2 linked regions of the Pigmentiphaga sp. H8 genome follow. The protein of the gene in region 2 interacts with the protein of the main gene of each other region in a pairwise test. Links are inferred from orthologs where the notes say so. Each region holds a gene or a part of one and is shown on either strand. Other genes may lie near its edges.

Evidence for each region.
Region 1: the proteins of trkA (region 2) and ptsN interact in binary tests that used the Escherichia coli proteins (3 or more experiments, as listed by UniProt). The link is inferred for Pigmentiphaga sp. H8 from one-to-one orthologs.

What each region holds. Positions count from the first base shown.
Region 1 is NZ_CP033966.1:808,300-815,662, reverse strand. Bases 1,989-4,770 are described here. They hold ptsN (PTS IIA-like nitrogen regulatory protein PtsN), read left to right. Parts: upstream 1,989-3,032; coding sequence 3,033-3,509; downstream 3,510-4,770. Other genes in these bases: rapZ (RNase adapter RapZ), read left to right, coding at 4,666-4,770; hprK (HPr(Ser) kinase/phosphatase), read left to right, coding at 3,549-4,481; hpf (ribosome hibernation-promoting factor, HPF/YfiA family), read left to right, coding at 2,309-2,638; EGT29_RS03985 (RNA polymerase factor sigma-54), read left to right, coding at 1,989-2,032. In the rest of the region: lptB (LPS export ABC transporter ATP-binding protein), read left to right, coding at 1-547; more of EGT29_RS03985, read left to right, coding at 557-1,988; more of rapZ, read left to right, coding at 4,771-5,598; EGT29_RS03960 (septal ring lytic transglycosylase RlpA family protein), read left to right, coding at 5,602-6,681; EGT29_RS28915 (MFS transporter), read right to left, coding at 6,695-6,949. UniProt on the Escherichia coli protein: Seems to have a role in regulating nitrogen assimilation.
Region 2 is NZ_CP033966.1:216,566-224,143, reverse strand. The notes cover bases 1,874-4,870. They hold trkA (Trk system potassium transporter TrkA), read right to left. Parts: upstream 4,062-4,870; coding sequence 2,685-4,061; downstream 1,874-2,684. Other genes in these bases: EGT29_RS01055 (PAS domain-containing sensor histidine kinase), read right to left, coding at 4,810-4,870; EGT29_RS01060 (response regulator), read right to left, coding at 4,058-4,792; EGT29_RS01070 (TrkH family potassium uptake protein), read right to left, coding at 1,874-2,666. Also shown: EGT29_RS01080 (YbdK family carboxylate-amine ligase), read right to left, coding at 1-55; EGT29_RS01075 (DUF3567 domain-containing protein), read right to left, coding at 476-724; more of EGT29_RS01070, read right to left, coding at 1,197-1,873; more of EGT29_RS01055, read right to left, coding at 4,871-7,266; EGT29_RS28680 (DUF4390 domain-containing protein), read right to left, coding at 7,290-7,578. UniProt on the Escherichia coli protein: Part of the constitutive potassium transport systems TrkG and TrkH. May regulate the transport activity of TrkG and TrkH systems. Binds to NAD(+) and NADH.

The DNA.
Region 1 (7,363 bases), 590 kb from region 2 along the record:
CTCGGCCACGAGCCTGCCCATCCACAAGCGCGCGCGGCTGGGGCTTTCCTACCTGCCGCAGGACGCCTCCGTGTTCCGCCGGCTCAACGTCGAACAGAACATCCGCGCGGTGCTGGAACTGCAGCGCAACGAACAGGGCGCGCCGCTCGGCACGAAGCAGGTGAACGAGAGCCTGGAGTCGCTGCTGGACGAATTGCAGATCGGACACATCCGCAGCAACGCCGCCATCTCGCTGTCCGGCGGCGAACGCCGCCGCGTCGAGATCGCGCGCGCGCTCGCCACCAATCCGCGCTTCATCCTGCTGGACGAACCGTTCGCCGGCGTGGACCCCATCGCCGTCATCGAGATCCAGCGCATCGTGCGCTTCCTGAAGGGACGCGGCATAGGCGTGCTCATCACCGACCACAACGTGCGCGAGACCCTGGGCATCTGCGACCGCGCCTACATCATCAGCGACGGCACGGTACTGGCCAGCGGGCACCCCGAGGAGATCGTCGGCGATCCTGCCGTGCGACGGGTCTACCTCGGAGAACACTTCCGCATGTAAGCGGTGCCCATGCTCAAACCCGGACTCCAACTTCGCACCTCCCAGCACCTGGCGCTGACGCCGGCGCTGCAGCAGTCGATCAAGCTGCTGCAGTTGTCGACGCTCGAACTCGAACACGAGATCGAGCAGATCCTGCAGGAGAACCCGCTGCTTGAACGCGAGGACGACCCTGTGGCGGCCACGCTGCGGGTCGACGCCGACGGCAGCATGCACACGACCACGCCCGCCTCGCCGGAAGCCGACGCCGAACCGGGCGGCGAGGCCGTGGAGGCGCCGTCGCCGGCCGACGCCGGCGACGCGCCGGACCTGCCCGACATGCCGGAGCTGCACCGCCCCGGCGGCGAGCACGACGACGACACCGCGCCGCAATTGGCGGCGCCCGATGCCTCGCTGCGCGAGCACCTGCTGGGCCAGCTCGCGCTGACGCAGGCCACGCCGCGCGATGCGGCGCTGGTGACGGCGCTGGTCGACGAACTGGACGACAACGGCTACCTGGACGTGTCGCTGGAAGAACTGGCCGCGCTGTTCCCGCCCGAGCTGGAAATCGACGCCGACGAACTGCGTTCGGCGCTGGGGCTGCTCCAGTCCTTCGATCCGGCCGGCGTGGGCGCCCGCAACATCTCCGAATGCCTGTGCCTGCAATTGCGCGTGCCGGACCTCGATTGCCTGCCCGAGGCCCGCGATGCCGACGTGCTGGCCCTGGCCCGCCAGATCGCCGCCCAGCACCTGCCGCTGCTGGGCGCGCGGGACTACGCCAAGCTGCGCAAGGCGCTGGGCTGCAACGACGACCAGCTGCGCGCGGCCCAGAGCCTGATCCGCCGGCTCGACCCGCGACCCGGTTCGCGCTATTCGTCGCCCGCCGCGGACTACGTCGTGCCCGACGTGATCGTGCGCAAGGCCGGCAACCAGTGGCGCGCCATGCTCAACGGCGAAGCCATGCCGCGGCTGCGCATCAACCAGATGTACGCGCAGATCCTGAAGTCCGAGCGCAGCTCGGCCCATCCCGGGCTGTCCTCGCAGCTGCAGGAGGCGCGCTGGCTGATACGCAATGTCCAGCAACGCTTCGACACCATTCTGCGCGTGGCCCAGGCCATCGTCGACCGGCAGCAGGGTTTCCTCAACCATGGCGAAGTCGCCATGCGGCCTCTTGTATTACGCGAAATAGCAGATACACTAGGCTTGCATGAGTCGACGATCTCACGCGTCACTACGCAGAAATACATGCTCACCCCGCTGGGGACTTTCGAGTTGAAGTATTTCTTCGGCAGCCACGTCGCCACGGAGACCGGAGGAGCGGCATCGTCCACGGCGATCCGTGCGCTGATCAAGCAACTCATTGGTGCGGAGGATCCTACCCAGCCACTATCCGACAGCCAACTTGCGCAGACGCTGGGGGAGCAGGGTATCGTCGTGGCCCGCCGCACGGTGGCCAAATACCGCGAAGCGCTCAAGATTCCGCCGGTTTCCCTGCGTAAGAGCATCTAGTACGGATCGCGCCCGCGCGGCATCGCATGCCGCGCATCCATCACCTGATCGCGATGCTAGGGTTAGACCGTACTTGAAAGCCCCGGATAAAGGCTCATCTTTATAGCAACCGCTGAAAACGCATGTGCCAGCCACTTCGATTGCGTGGCGACATCCGGAACGTTCGGAGCGACGCAAGCAAAGTGGCACGCTCGTGCCACAAGCGCCCATGCCCTGCGGACATGGGCGCGGGCTCCGGGGAAGTCTCCCGGTACATTGCTTCAAGGAGGGCTTTACATGAATCTGAGCATCAGCGGACATCACCTCATCGTGACCCCTGCCATACGTGAGTACGTCCTGAACAAGCTCACGCGGGTGCTGAGGCATTTCGATCACGTCATCGATATCCAGGTGCTGCTTTCCGTGGAAAAACTGCGCCACAGCGCGGAAATCACCATGCATCTCCGAGGCAAGGACGTCCATTGCGAGGCCCAAGAAGAAAATCTATACGCGGCCATCGACGCCCTTGTCGATAAAGTCGACCGACAGGTCATCAAGTACAAGGACAAGGTCCAGCGACCTCGGGTCGAGGAAGCAATGAAGAGAATTCCCCCCCCTACGCCCTGACGGGCGCCCCCCGGGGGGCGGCACTGGCGGACCGGCGGAGCCGGATCCGCGGTGCCCCTGGATAAAACATCGGCTGGCGGGGGAAGGAGGCTTTTCCCGCCGTTGTTTCGTTTAAAGGATGAGTTCGCGTCCAGTTACCCGTGATCAGAATCGAGAAATGCCGCGCTGCGCCATGGTTTTCGAGGGACTGGGTAGGGCCCCGGGTGGGCGCTTCCTTCGTGGGACGAGGGCGTGTGATGCCAGGTCGGGATACGGACGGGTTGTTTGCGGGGCACAAAAGTGCCGCTTTTCGTGACAGAACCGGGACGCTGGCTATAATCGACGTCCATCTCCAAAAGATGTCGCCCGGTCCATCTATTGTGCGAATTTGTATCGCCCGACCGGCGCATACGTTATGAATCTGATCTCGCGGATACTCCCCCCTTCGAACGTGCTGCTTGATCTGGAAGTCACCAGCAAGAAGCGCGTTTTCGAACAAGTCGGCCTATTGTTCGAGAACAATCACGGCATCGCCCGCTCGGTGGTGTTCGACAGCCTGTTCGCGCGCGAACGGCTCGGCTCGACCGGCCTGGGTCAAGGCGTAGCCGTGCCGCACGGCCGCATCAAGGGGCTGACCGATGCGGTGGCCGCCTTCGTGCGCCTGGCTCAGCCCATCAATTTCGACGCCCCCGATGGCAAGCCCGTGCAAATGCTGGTATTCCTGCTCGTACCCGAGCAGGCCACGCAGGTGCACCTGGAAATCCTGTCCGAGCTGGCGCAGATGCTGTCCAACCGCGCGCTGCGCGAGGCCCTGGCCACCGAACCCTCGGCCAGCGCGATCCACTCGCTGCTGACCCACTGGGAACCGGCCCAGTCCGACGCCGCGGTCTGACCCGGCCGGCCCCGGTCGGCCGCCTTTTCCGTGTGCCCCATGCTTACTATCGAAAAACTGGTCGACGAAAACACCGACAAGATTTCCTTGAGCTGGCTGGCGGGGCGCTCGAACGCGAATCGCTCGCCGCTGCCCGACACCTGCCTGGCCGCTGCCGACCTGGTCGGCCACCTGAACCTCATCCACCCGTCCCGCATCCAGGTCTTCGGCCACGAGGAACTGGCGTTCTACGCCCGGCTGGAAGCCCGCCGGCGCGCCCACCACCTGGATGAACTGCTGGCCAGCGGCGTGCCGGCCATCATCATGGCCGACGGCCTGGCCGCCCCGGCCGACCTGCTGGAACACTGCGAACAGCGCAACGTGCCGCTGCTGGCCTCGCCCCGCTCGGCGGCGCAGGTCATCGACCTGCTGCGCATCTACCTGGCCAAGAAGCTCGCCCCCGTCACCACCGTGCACGGCGTGTTCATGGACGTGCTCGGCATGGGCGTGCTGATCTCCGGCGAATCGGGCCTGGGCAAGAGCGAGCTGGCGCTGGAACTGATTTCGCGCGGCCACGGCCTGGTCGCCGACGACGCCGTGGAGTTCTCGCGCATCGCTCCCAACCTGATCGAGGGCCGGTGCCCGCCGCTGCTGCAGAACATGCTGGAAGTGCGCGGCCTCGGGCTGCTGGACATCCGCGCGATCTTCGGCGAGACCTCGGTGCGCCGGAAGATGAAGCTCAAGATCATCGTCCACCTGGTCCGCACCACCTCGCCCGAAGCCAATTTCGAGCGCCTTCCCCTCCAGGCCATGACCCAGGACGTGCTGGCCCTGCCCATACGCAAGGTCGTCCTGCCCGTGGCCGCCGGCCGCAACCTGGCCGTGCTGGTCGAGGCGGCGGTCCGCAACGCCATCCTGCAACTGCGCGGCATCGACACCATGACCGAGTTCATGGAACGGCAGATGGACGCCATCCAGAACGGCGAGCCGTAGAGGTCCCCCCCCTACGCCCTTCGGGCGCCCCCCAGGGGGCGAAACCGGCGGACCGGCAAAGCCGGATCCGCGGTTTCCTGGCAACCAATAGGCTGGCGTGGGTAGGGGGAAAGGGGGACAGGTTTGGGAGTGTGCGTTATTGTTCAGGCTTCGAACGAACCTCTTTTACGAGGCAAAGCCTGCTGTGTTACGTGTCGTTTTCATCACCGGTATCTCGGGCTCGGGCAAGTCCGTGGCTCTTCGTACCCTGGAGGATTTCGGCTACAACTGCGTCGATAATCTTCCTGTCCGTTTTCTTCACGATTTCATCGCGGCCGCGCACGATGAAGGGCTGCAGCGTGTCGGGGTATCCATCGATGCGCGCTCCAGCGGGGCGATCGCCAGCCTGCCGGGCACCATCAATGCGCTGCGCGCGCTGGGCACCGAGATCCGCGTGGTATTCCTGGACGCCGATACCGGTACGCTGGTGCAGCGTTATTCGGAGTCGCGCCGCCGCCATCCGCTAACCGACAAGCTTTTCCACGAAGGCGTCGCGCCCTCGGTCGAGGCCTGCATCGCGCATGAGCGCGAGCTGCTGGGACCGCTGCGCGAGCTGGGGCACGTCATCGACACCACGGGGCTGACGCCCTCGCAACTGCGGTCCTGGGTGCGCAACGTGGTGCAGGCCGATACCGTGCCGCTGGTCCTGACCTTCGAATCGTTCGCGTTCAAGGAAAGCGTGCCGCTGGACGCGGACCTGATGTTCGACGTGCGCTGCCTGCCCAACCCCCACTACGACCCGGTCCTGCGGCCGTTGACGGGGCGGGACGCCCCGGTGGCGAACTTCCTGGCGGCCATCCCCAGCGTGGGGCGCATGATCGACGACATCGCCGCCTTCATCCGCACCTGGCTGCCCGAGTACATGCAGGACACGCGCAGCTACCTGACGGTGGCCATAGGCTGTACGGGCGGCACGCACCGGTCGGTCTACGTGGTGGAACAGCTGGCCGCCATGTTCGCGGGCCAGGGACAGGTGCTGGTGCGCCACCGTGCACAAAAGCAGTTCGACCTTTATGATCCGGGCGGCGGCCCCGCCGAGGCGCCGCCGCTTGCCAGACCCCAGCATCCAGGACCCTAGACGATGAAGCAGACCGACCGGCCTCCCCTGCCTGGCGCGCGCCCCACGACCAGCCGCCCATTGCGCGGGGGGACCAAAGGTCCCCTGCTCTGGGCGGCGGTCTGCGCCACGGTGCTCCTGGCCGCCTGCGGCACCACGCCCAAGGGGCCGTCTGGTTCGCGCGGCGGCGGCTACTACAAGGACGACGGCCCGCCGTCCAATCCGCCCGCCAACCTGGACCTGGTGCCCGACCCGCTGCCGGCCGTGGAACCGCTGGCCAGCGGCGCGAACAAGCCCTACGTGATCTTCGGCAAGCGCTACGTTCCCGACACCTCCATGCAGCCCTACAAGGTGCGCGGCGTCGCGTCGTGGTACGGCCGCAAGTTCCATGGCGCGCGCACGTCGAACGGCGAGATCTACGACATGTACGCGATGACCGCGGCCCATACCACGCTGCCCATCCCCAGCTACGCCCGCGTCACGCGGGTCGGGACGGGCAAGTCGGTGATCGTGCGCGTGAACGACCGCGGCCCGTTCCACAGCGACCGCATCATCGATCTTTCCTACACCGCCGCCTACAAGCTGGGCCTGCTCTCGCAGGGCAGCGGCGAAGTCGAGGTCGAATGGCTGGGCCCGCAGGAAATCGCCAGGATCCGCAACGAGCGCGGCAGCGCTCCCATGCTGGCCGCGGCGCCCGCGCCGGTGGCCGAGGCCGAGGTGGTCGCCATCCCGGTGGCCACGCAGCCACCGGCCAGCCAGGTACGGGAACTGCCGCCGCTGGCGTCCCCCTTGCCGGCAGCAAGCCCCGCGCCCATGGCAGGCGGCGTGCAGGTCCCGCTGGCGGCCACCACGCCGGTGGTGTCGTCACCGCAATCGGGCATCTTCCTGCAAGTGGGCGCCTTCAGCGGCCAGCGCAACGCCGAGGACCTGGCATCCCGGATCCGGACCCAGTTGGGGGACCAGACCGAACCGCTGCGCATCGTGAACACCGATAGCCTGCACCGCGTGCACCTGGGCCCCTACCCCTCGCGCGAAAGCGCGCTGGCGGCCGCGCAGCGCGTGCAGGCCAGGCTGGACATCGCCCCGGTCATCGTCGTGCGCTGACCGGGCGCCACCGCTATTCCAGCTCGCCGCCCTTGGTCTCGGGCAGGAAGAAATACACGATGACCGCGGCCAGCGCGAAGAACCCGGCGGTGGCTCCCAGCGCGCTCGCGACGCCGTGGGTAGCCGAGAAAAAGCCCACCGCGGCCGGCGCCAGCGCGCTGGTGGCCCGGCCGGTGTTGTAGATGAAGCCCTGCGCGGTCGCGCGGATGCTGGTCGGGAACAGCTCGGCGAAGGTAGGCGCGAAACCGCTGTAGAACCCCGTGCCCACGAAGGCGCGCGGTCGCGCGGATGCTGGTCGGGAACAGCTCGGCGAAGGTAGGCGCGAAACCGCTGTAGAACCCCGTGCCCACGAAGGCGACCAGCGGTCCGAACGCCAGCAGCACCAGGCTGGACTCGATCTGCACGTACAGCGGCACGCACACGGCCGAGAGCAGGAAGAACAGGATGAAGGCCATGCGGCGGCCGATCCGGTCGGCGATGTAGCCGAAGCAGATGAAGCCCAGTGCCGCGCCCACCTGCATGATGACGATCCAGGTCGTGGACTTGGTCAGGTCCAGGCCGGCGCCGCCCGCGCTGACGGGCGTGGCCAGATAGGTCGGAATCCACGTGAACAGGCCCCAGTAGCCGCACATGGCCGCGGCGGTGAAGGCCAGGCCGACCACCGTGCTGCGCAGGTGCTGGC
Region 2 (7,578 bases):
CGAGCTCGATGCCCAGCGTGTTGGGCGCGGATGCCGTGAATGCGATGGACTGCATCGGGGTCTCCTTTGGAAAGGTGGCCGGGGTGAGTCATCTACCCGGGGGGCGACGCCGGACGCGCAGAGGCGTCGGGGCAGCATCACGTGAAGGAATCGTTGGGCGAGTTTAGCCGCTGGTTGATGACAGATTCCGGAAAATTGACCGATCTTAAGTGTTTCCCCTAGGCTGGCACCCGAAATATCGGCGCCCAGGAGTAAGCATCCACTGACAAATCAGCAAAAACGCGGGAGTGCGGGAGGAACCCGCCGGAAACGCCCGGCCGGCCTGAAGGACGGGCGTGGAGGCGCGGGCAGGCGGATTGAAGGTGTTCGTGAGTATGCCGCGCCTGCCGACGCGATGACAGGGGCCATTATAGCCCCATCGGGGAAGAGTATGTACTTACACGAAGACCGGCGCGAGGCGCCGGTCCCCGGGGCTTCAGTGCAGGGTGACGGGATGGTGCATGTAGTCGTCGAACTGGCTCAGGAACTCGTCCACGTCTTCCATCGAGGGCTCGGTGGCGATCAGTTCCCGCACCTGGGAGCGGAATTGCTCGGCCGATTCGCCCGCGATGTAGATCTCGCGGCGCGCCTGCTTGTCGACGATTTCGAATCCCCCCGCGGAGGCGCCATCGAGCTGGGCGAACTCCACCACGACATAGTTGGGACTGTTGTAGATCATTTCCATGGTCTGGCTCCTGGAGACAGGGGTCTGACCGACCACCTGTTCATTAAGTTGGTGCCTACGTTTGGAAATCAAGAGGGCCAACCGGATTGATACCGCCTATCGGCCACACCATGCTCGATACCGGCCTAACCCCCGTACAGCTTCACCGCTCCTGCAAAACCTGGTCCATCCAACTGCCTGCGCAACTCGGCGACATGCCGGGCCGCGCTGACCTCGATCCACAGCCGGGCCGGCCGGGCTTGCCGGAGCAGCCTCGCCACGGTCACCCGCAGCGGTAACTGCCCCACGCAACAAACGCACCCGGGCGCCAGCTGTACCAGTTCGACCCCCTCAGGGGCGGACAAAGTTCCCGGCCCGCCCTCGACGATCACCGCCTGCAACCCTTCGCTCACCTGTTTTTGCGCATTTTCCAATGCCAGGCTGCGCCCTTCATGTAAGTGAGTGCCAACTAATATTACGACGGGGACAGGCTTCATTTCCGCCAGAATGCCCGGGTGAACAGGACGAGTACAGCAAACAATTCCAAGCGGCCGATCAGCATGGCGAAGGTGCATATCCAGGTCTGGGCGTCGCTCAGCACGGCGAACGTGGCCGCCGGGCCGACGTCCGCGAGGCCGGGACCGGTATTGCTGAGGCTGGCCAGGACGGCGGTAAAGGCCGTGACGGGATCCAGGCCCGTGTAGAGCATGGCCATGGTCAGCGCCATCAGCGAGGCCCAGTACAGCAGCATGAAGGCCATGACCGAGAACACGACCCGGTTGGGCACCGGCAGGCCGCCGATATGCACCGGATTGATGGCGCGCGGGTGCAGGATGTGGATGAGTTCCCGGCGCGCCTGCTTGACCAGGATCACCACGCGGATCATCTTGATGCCGCCGCCGGTGGAGCCGGCGCAGGTGGCGAAGCAGGAAAGCACCAGCATCCAGACCGGGGCGAAGATGGGCCAGGTCGAATAATCGGTGCTGACGAAGCCGGTGGTGGTCGCCACCGACACGGTGTTGAACAGCGCGAAGCGCAGGGCGGTCCAGACCGAATCGTAGTTCCCCCGCTGCAGCAGGAGCGCGGTGATGGCCGCCACCGAGATGGCCAGCACCGCCAGGTAGGCCTTGGCCTCGGTGCTGCGCCAGTAGGGCCCCAGGCTGCGGCGCCGGAACGCCTGGAAGTGCAGGGTGAAGCTGATGCCGGCGATGGTCATGAACACCACGGCGACCATCTCGATGGCCGGCGATTCGAAGGCCGCGAAGCTCGCGTCGCGGGTCGAGAAACCGCCCAGGCCGATGGTCGAGGCCATGTGGCAATAGGCCTCGTACCAGTTCATGCCCGCCATCCGGTAGGCCAGCAGGCACAGGACCGAGATCAGCATGTAGATGGCATACAGGCCCTTGGCCGTGCCGGTGATGCGCGGGGTGAGCTTCTCGTCCTTCATCGGGCCCGGCGTCTCGGCCCGGAACAACTGGCTGCCGCCGGCGCCCAGCATGGGCAGGATGGCCACCGCCAGCACCAGGATACCCATGCCGCCTATCCAGACCAGGGTGCAGCGCCAGACATTGATCGACGGCGGCAGGTTGTCCAGCCCGGAAAGCACCGTGGCGCCGGTGGTCGTGAGGCCGGACATGGCCTCGAAATAGGCGTCGGTCATCGACAGCGGCGCGCCGATCTGGTGGTAGTAGAACAGGAGCGGCAGGGTGGCGATCAGCGCCAGCACGCTCCAGACCAGGGACACCAGCAGGAAACCGTCGCGCGGCGTCAGCTCGCGCCGCTGGCTGCGCGTGGCCAGGCACAGCAGCAGTCCGGCGATCAGGCCGACGATCATGGCATGGATGAACGCGTCCCGCGCCCCATCTGAAAAGATGAAGGACGTCGCCAGCGGAATCGCCATCGTCATCGAGAACAGGGCGATGACGAGTCCGAGGACGTGCAGGACCGGTAGCAGTTTGCGCATGCAGCGAGGCCGGAAGGATCAGAAGAAGGTCGCCGAGACCTGGAACAGCTTTTCCACCTGCGCGATCAGCCGCTGGTGCGCCACGAAGACGATGACGTGGTCGTCCGACTCGATGATGGTGTCGTGGTGCGCCATCAGCACTTCATCCTGGCGCACCACGGCGCCGATGGTGGCGCCCTGCGGCAGGTCGATGTCCTCGATCCGGCGGCCCACGACCTTCGAGGACTTGGCATCGCCGTGGGCGATGGCCTCCAGGGCCTCGGTCACGCCGTGCCGCAGGCGATGGACGGACACCACGTCGCCGCGCCGCACGTAGCGCAGCAGCTCGCCTATGGTGGCCTCGGACGGTGAAATGGCGATGTCGATGCGGCCGCCCTCCATCAGCTCGCCGTAGCTCTTGCGCCCGATCAGCGCGATCACCCGGCGGGCGCCCATGCGCTTGGCCAGCAGCGACGACATGATGTTGTCCTCGTCGTCGCTGGTCAGCGCCAGGAACAGGTCCATCTCGGCGACGTTCTCGTCCTCCAGCAGGTTCTCGTCGGTGGCGTCGCCGTTCAGGATCAGGGAACGGCTGGGGAGCTGGGTGGCCAGGAATTCGCAGCGCCGGCGATTGCGCTCGATGACCTTGACGTCGCACTGGTCGCTGATGCTGCGGGCCAGCCGCAGGCCGATGTTGCCGCCACCGGCGATCATGACCCGCTTGACGCGCTTGTCGCTCTCGCGCAGCTCGCGGATGATCTGGCGCACGTGGCGGGTGTTGGCCAGGAAAAGGACCTCGTCGCCCGGCTCGATGCGCGTGTCGCCCTCGGGCGGCACCAACCGGTTGTTGCGGAAGATCGCGATGATGCGGACATCGGCGCCCGGCAGACGCTCGCGCAGGGTCTGGATGGGCTGGTCCGCCAGCGGGCTGCCGGCGGCGGCGCGCACGGTCACGGCACAGACGCGGCCGCCGGCGAAGTCCACCACCTGGAGCGCCTCGGGGATCTCGACCAGCTTCTCGATGTAGCTGGTCACGCTGCGCTCGGGGCAGATCAGGTGATCGACGTCGAAGCCGTCCTCGGCCATCAGCTCCTCGTGGTCGAGGAACTCGGACGAACGCACGCGCGCGATGCAGCGCGGCACGTTGAACACTTTCTTGGCGATCTTGCAGGCGACCAGGTTGCTTTCGTCGGCGGTCACGCAGGAAATGAAGAGATCGGCGTCGGCCGCCCCGGCCTCCTGCAGGGTGGACACGTGGGTGCCGTTGCCCATCAACCCCCGCAGGTCCAGGCGATCCTGGAGCACGGACAGACGGGCGCCGTCGGTATCGATGACGGTGATGTCGTTGTGCTCGGACACCAGGTTCTCGGCCACGCTGGTCCCCACCTGGCCAGCGCCGAGTATCAGGATCTTCATACGCCGCGTTTACGCGAGAGTTCGATTCCCAGTTGCTTGAGCTTGCGGTACAGGTGGGTGCGCTCCAGCCCCGTCTTGTCGGCCACGCGGGTCATGCTGCCGCCCTCGCGCGCCAGGTGGTGCTCGAAATAGACCCGCTCGAAGGCGTCGCGCGCCTCGCGCAGCGGCAGGTCGAGCGAGAGGCTGAGCAGCGGCGAACGCGGCTGGTTGTCGTGCATGGCCACGGTGCCCGCCGGGCGGTCGACGGCCGGCGCGAGCCCGGGGGCGGGCGCACGCATGCCGTCGCCGGCCGCGGGCGGCACGGGCGCGTAGCCCGGCATGGCGGGCCGCGCGGGGGTTGGCGGCGCGGCCGGCTTGGCACCCGTCCGGCCCCGCTCCAGCGCGCCGGCGATGGTCTTGAGCAGGCGCGTCATGGTGATCGGCTTCTCGAGGAAGTCGATCGCGCCGATGCGGGTCGCCTCGACCGCCGTATCGATGGTCGCGTGGCCGCTCATCATGATGACGGGCATGTCGAGCAGGTCCTGGGCGGCCCACTCCTTGAGCAGCGTCACGCCATCGGTGTCGGGCATCCAGATATCGAGCAAGACCACGTCGGGACGATTGGCGGCGCGCAGCGCGCGCGCGGCCGAGGCATTTTCGGCCAGATCGACCGTATGCCCTTCGTCGTAAAGAATTTCCGACAGGAGTTCGCGGATGCCGACCTCGTCGTCAACCACCAAAATTCTGGCCATATCTTTAGCAACCTCTGTTACGCGGACTGCGCCCCCGCAGTCTCGGAAAAACGCGCGGCATCGTGTGCAACGTCCGTACCCCCGGCGAGCCGAGTGAATAGTATAGAGACCATTGCCCCACCTTCGGGCCGGTTGGCAAGATCAATTCTGCCCCCGTGCTCCTCGACGATCTTCTTGACGATGGCCAGCCCCAGCCCCGTTCCCCGCACCTTGGTCGTGATGTAGGGTTCGAAGGCGCGCTGCAGGATGCGGGCGGCGAAGCCGGTGCCCGTATCGGTCACCATGAATTTGATGGACGCGTGCTCGCGGCCGTCGGGCAGCCGCGTCTGGATCAGGCGGGTGCTGACCGAGATGCGGTCGCTGGGCGTGGGCCCGGCCGGCGCGCCGTCTCCCGCCTGGCGGGCCGCTTCCTTGGCCTTCTCTTCGATCGAGTCGCGGGCGTTGGCGATCAGGTTGTGGATGACCTGGCGCAACTGGGTGGCGTCGCCGCGCACGCGCGGCAGCACCGACTCCAGGTCGACCGACAGCGCGATGTTGCCGGTGCCGGCCTTCAGCACGCCGCCCGCCGTGTCCCATCCGTACAAGGTCAGTACCTCGGCCACCAGCTCGTTCAAGTCCAGCAGCTGGTGCTGGGCCGGCGGCGTCCTGGCGTATTCGCGGAAATCGTCCACCATGCGCTGCATGGAACTGACCTGGTTGATGATGGTGGTGGTCGACCGCTTGAGCATGTCGGCGTCGGGCTGCGCGAGCTTGTCGGCCAGCTTGATGGCGATCCGCTCGGCCGAGAGCTGGATGGGCGTCAGGGGATTCTTGATCTCGTGCGCCAGCCGTCGCGCGACCTCGCCCCAGGCGACGGCGCGGTTGGCAGAGATGACCTCGGTAATGTCGTCGAACACGACCACGTAGCCCCCACTCGCTCCCGCCACCGGCAGGTGTGATCCTCGCGCGAGCAGGGTAATCGTATTGTCGTCGCCGTTGGGATCGGAATTGTTACCTTCGCGCACGGCTTGCGTGCCGGCAGCCGGCTGCGGCCGGACGATCTCGAACTGCTGTTGCCAGTACTGGCGCCCGGTGCCCGCCGCCGCGTGCTCGGCGAAGGCCGTGCGTATGGTCTGCGCGAAGGCGGTCAGCCCGTCCACGGTTTCCAGCGGCCGCCCGGTGACCGCGCGCAGGTCCACCCGCAGGATCTGCTGGGCGCCGCGGTTCACGGTGGCGACGCGGAAGGCCTCGTCGAACACCAGCACCCCCGACGACAGGTTCGACAGGATGCTTTCCAGGTAGACGTTGCTGCGTTCGAGCTGGCGCCGGTTGCTCTCGACCATGCGGCGCGCCTCGTCCAGCTGGCGGGTCATGGCGTTGAACGACCGGGTCAGCTGGCCCAGCTCGTCGCTCTGGGGCGGTTCCGGAATGGGCCGGTAGTCGCCCACTCCCACCGCCTGCGTGCCCTCGGCCAGGCGCAGCAGCGGCCGCACCATCCGGGACGACAGCGAGAAGGCCGCCGCGATCGCCGCGAACACCGCCAGCAGCAGCGCCAGGGTCAGCGTGATGCCGTACAGCTTGCGCAGGCCCACCCGCGACAGCGACAGCTCCTGGTAGTCGCGGTAGCCGCTCTGGACCTCCTCGGCGTTGCTGGCGATCTGTTCCGGCACACCCTGCAACAGCTGCAGGTAGCGCGACTCGGCCGGCAGCACGCCGGGCAGCTCGAAGCCGCCGACGGGCGCGATGGGAACGATCACGCGCAGGCGCAGGGCGCCGCCGTTGGACGTATCGCGGGTCGTGCCCAGCGGTCCCTGCACGCCGTCCACGGTGGTCGGGCTGGCGGTGCTGTTGGCCTCGGCGGCCGCATAGGAACGCGCGATCTTCAGCTGCCGCAGCACCTGCGGCGTGGGCGTCTCCGGCACCAGCGTGCCGTAGGAGTTGGTGGACCAGGCGATGACCCGGCCGCTGGAGGTGAACACCATCGCGTCCTGCACCCCCACCTGCTCGCGCAGGCGGGTCAGCGACAGCCCCACGTTCGACTCCTGGTTCTCGCCCAGTTCGATCGACATGGTGCGCGCCTTGGCGTTCATCTCCTGGAGCTGCGAATCGAGCGCCGCCCGGCCGAGGTTCAAGCCGGACTCGAGCGCGGTATCCACCCGCACGTTGAACCAGGACTCGATGGAACGCGACAGGAACTGCACCGACAGCATGTAGATCAGCACGCCGGGCACCACCCCCACCAGCGCGAATGCCAGCGCGAAGCGGGAGGTGAGCCGGGCGCCGAACTGTCCGCGCCGCAACTGCCCCATCAGCCTGACGGTCAGCGCGACCACCCAGGCGAACAGCGCCAGGGCGATGATGGCGTTGAGCCCCAGCAGCAGGCCGTACTGCTGTTCCAGGCGGGAGGAGTTGCCGGTGGACCAGGCCAGCAGGAACAGCAGCAAGAGGGCGCTCACGCCTCCCATGCCCAGGAGGACGCGCAGGAAGCGGTTCAGGATACGTACGCGGCGGGTTCGCATCATTGGGACTCCGTGGGAGGAGTCAGGCCCAGTCCCCGGGGGCTCGGGTGGGGCGATCCGCCTGGCAGGACCAGGCCATTGCCGCCGGAGGAGGCGCCGTTGGCGGGGACGATGGGCGCGGAGGGCGACGGGGGCGCCGACTGGGCGGGAACGGACTGCATGGGCACGGCGCCGGAGCCGGCGGGAGGCTGCACGGCATAGGGAGGCGGCACCGGAGGCGGCGGCAGGCCGGGCTGGGCGGCGGCGGGCGGCGCGGCATTGGAACTGGGCTGCGGCACGACCTCCTTG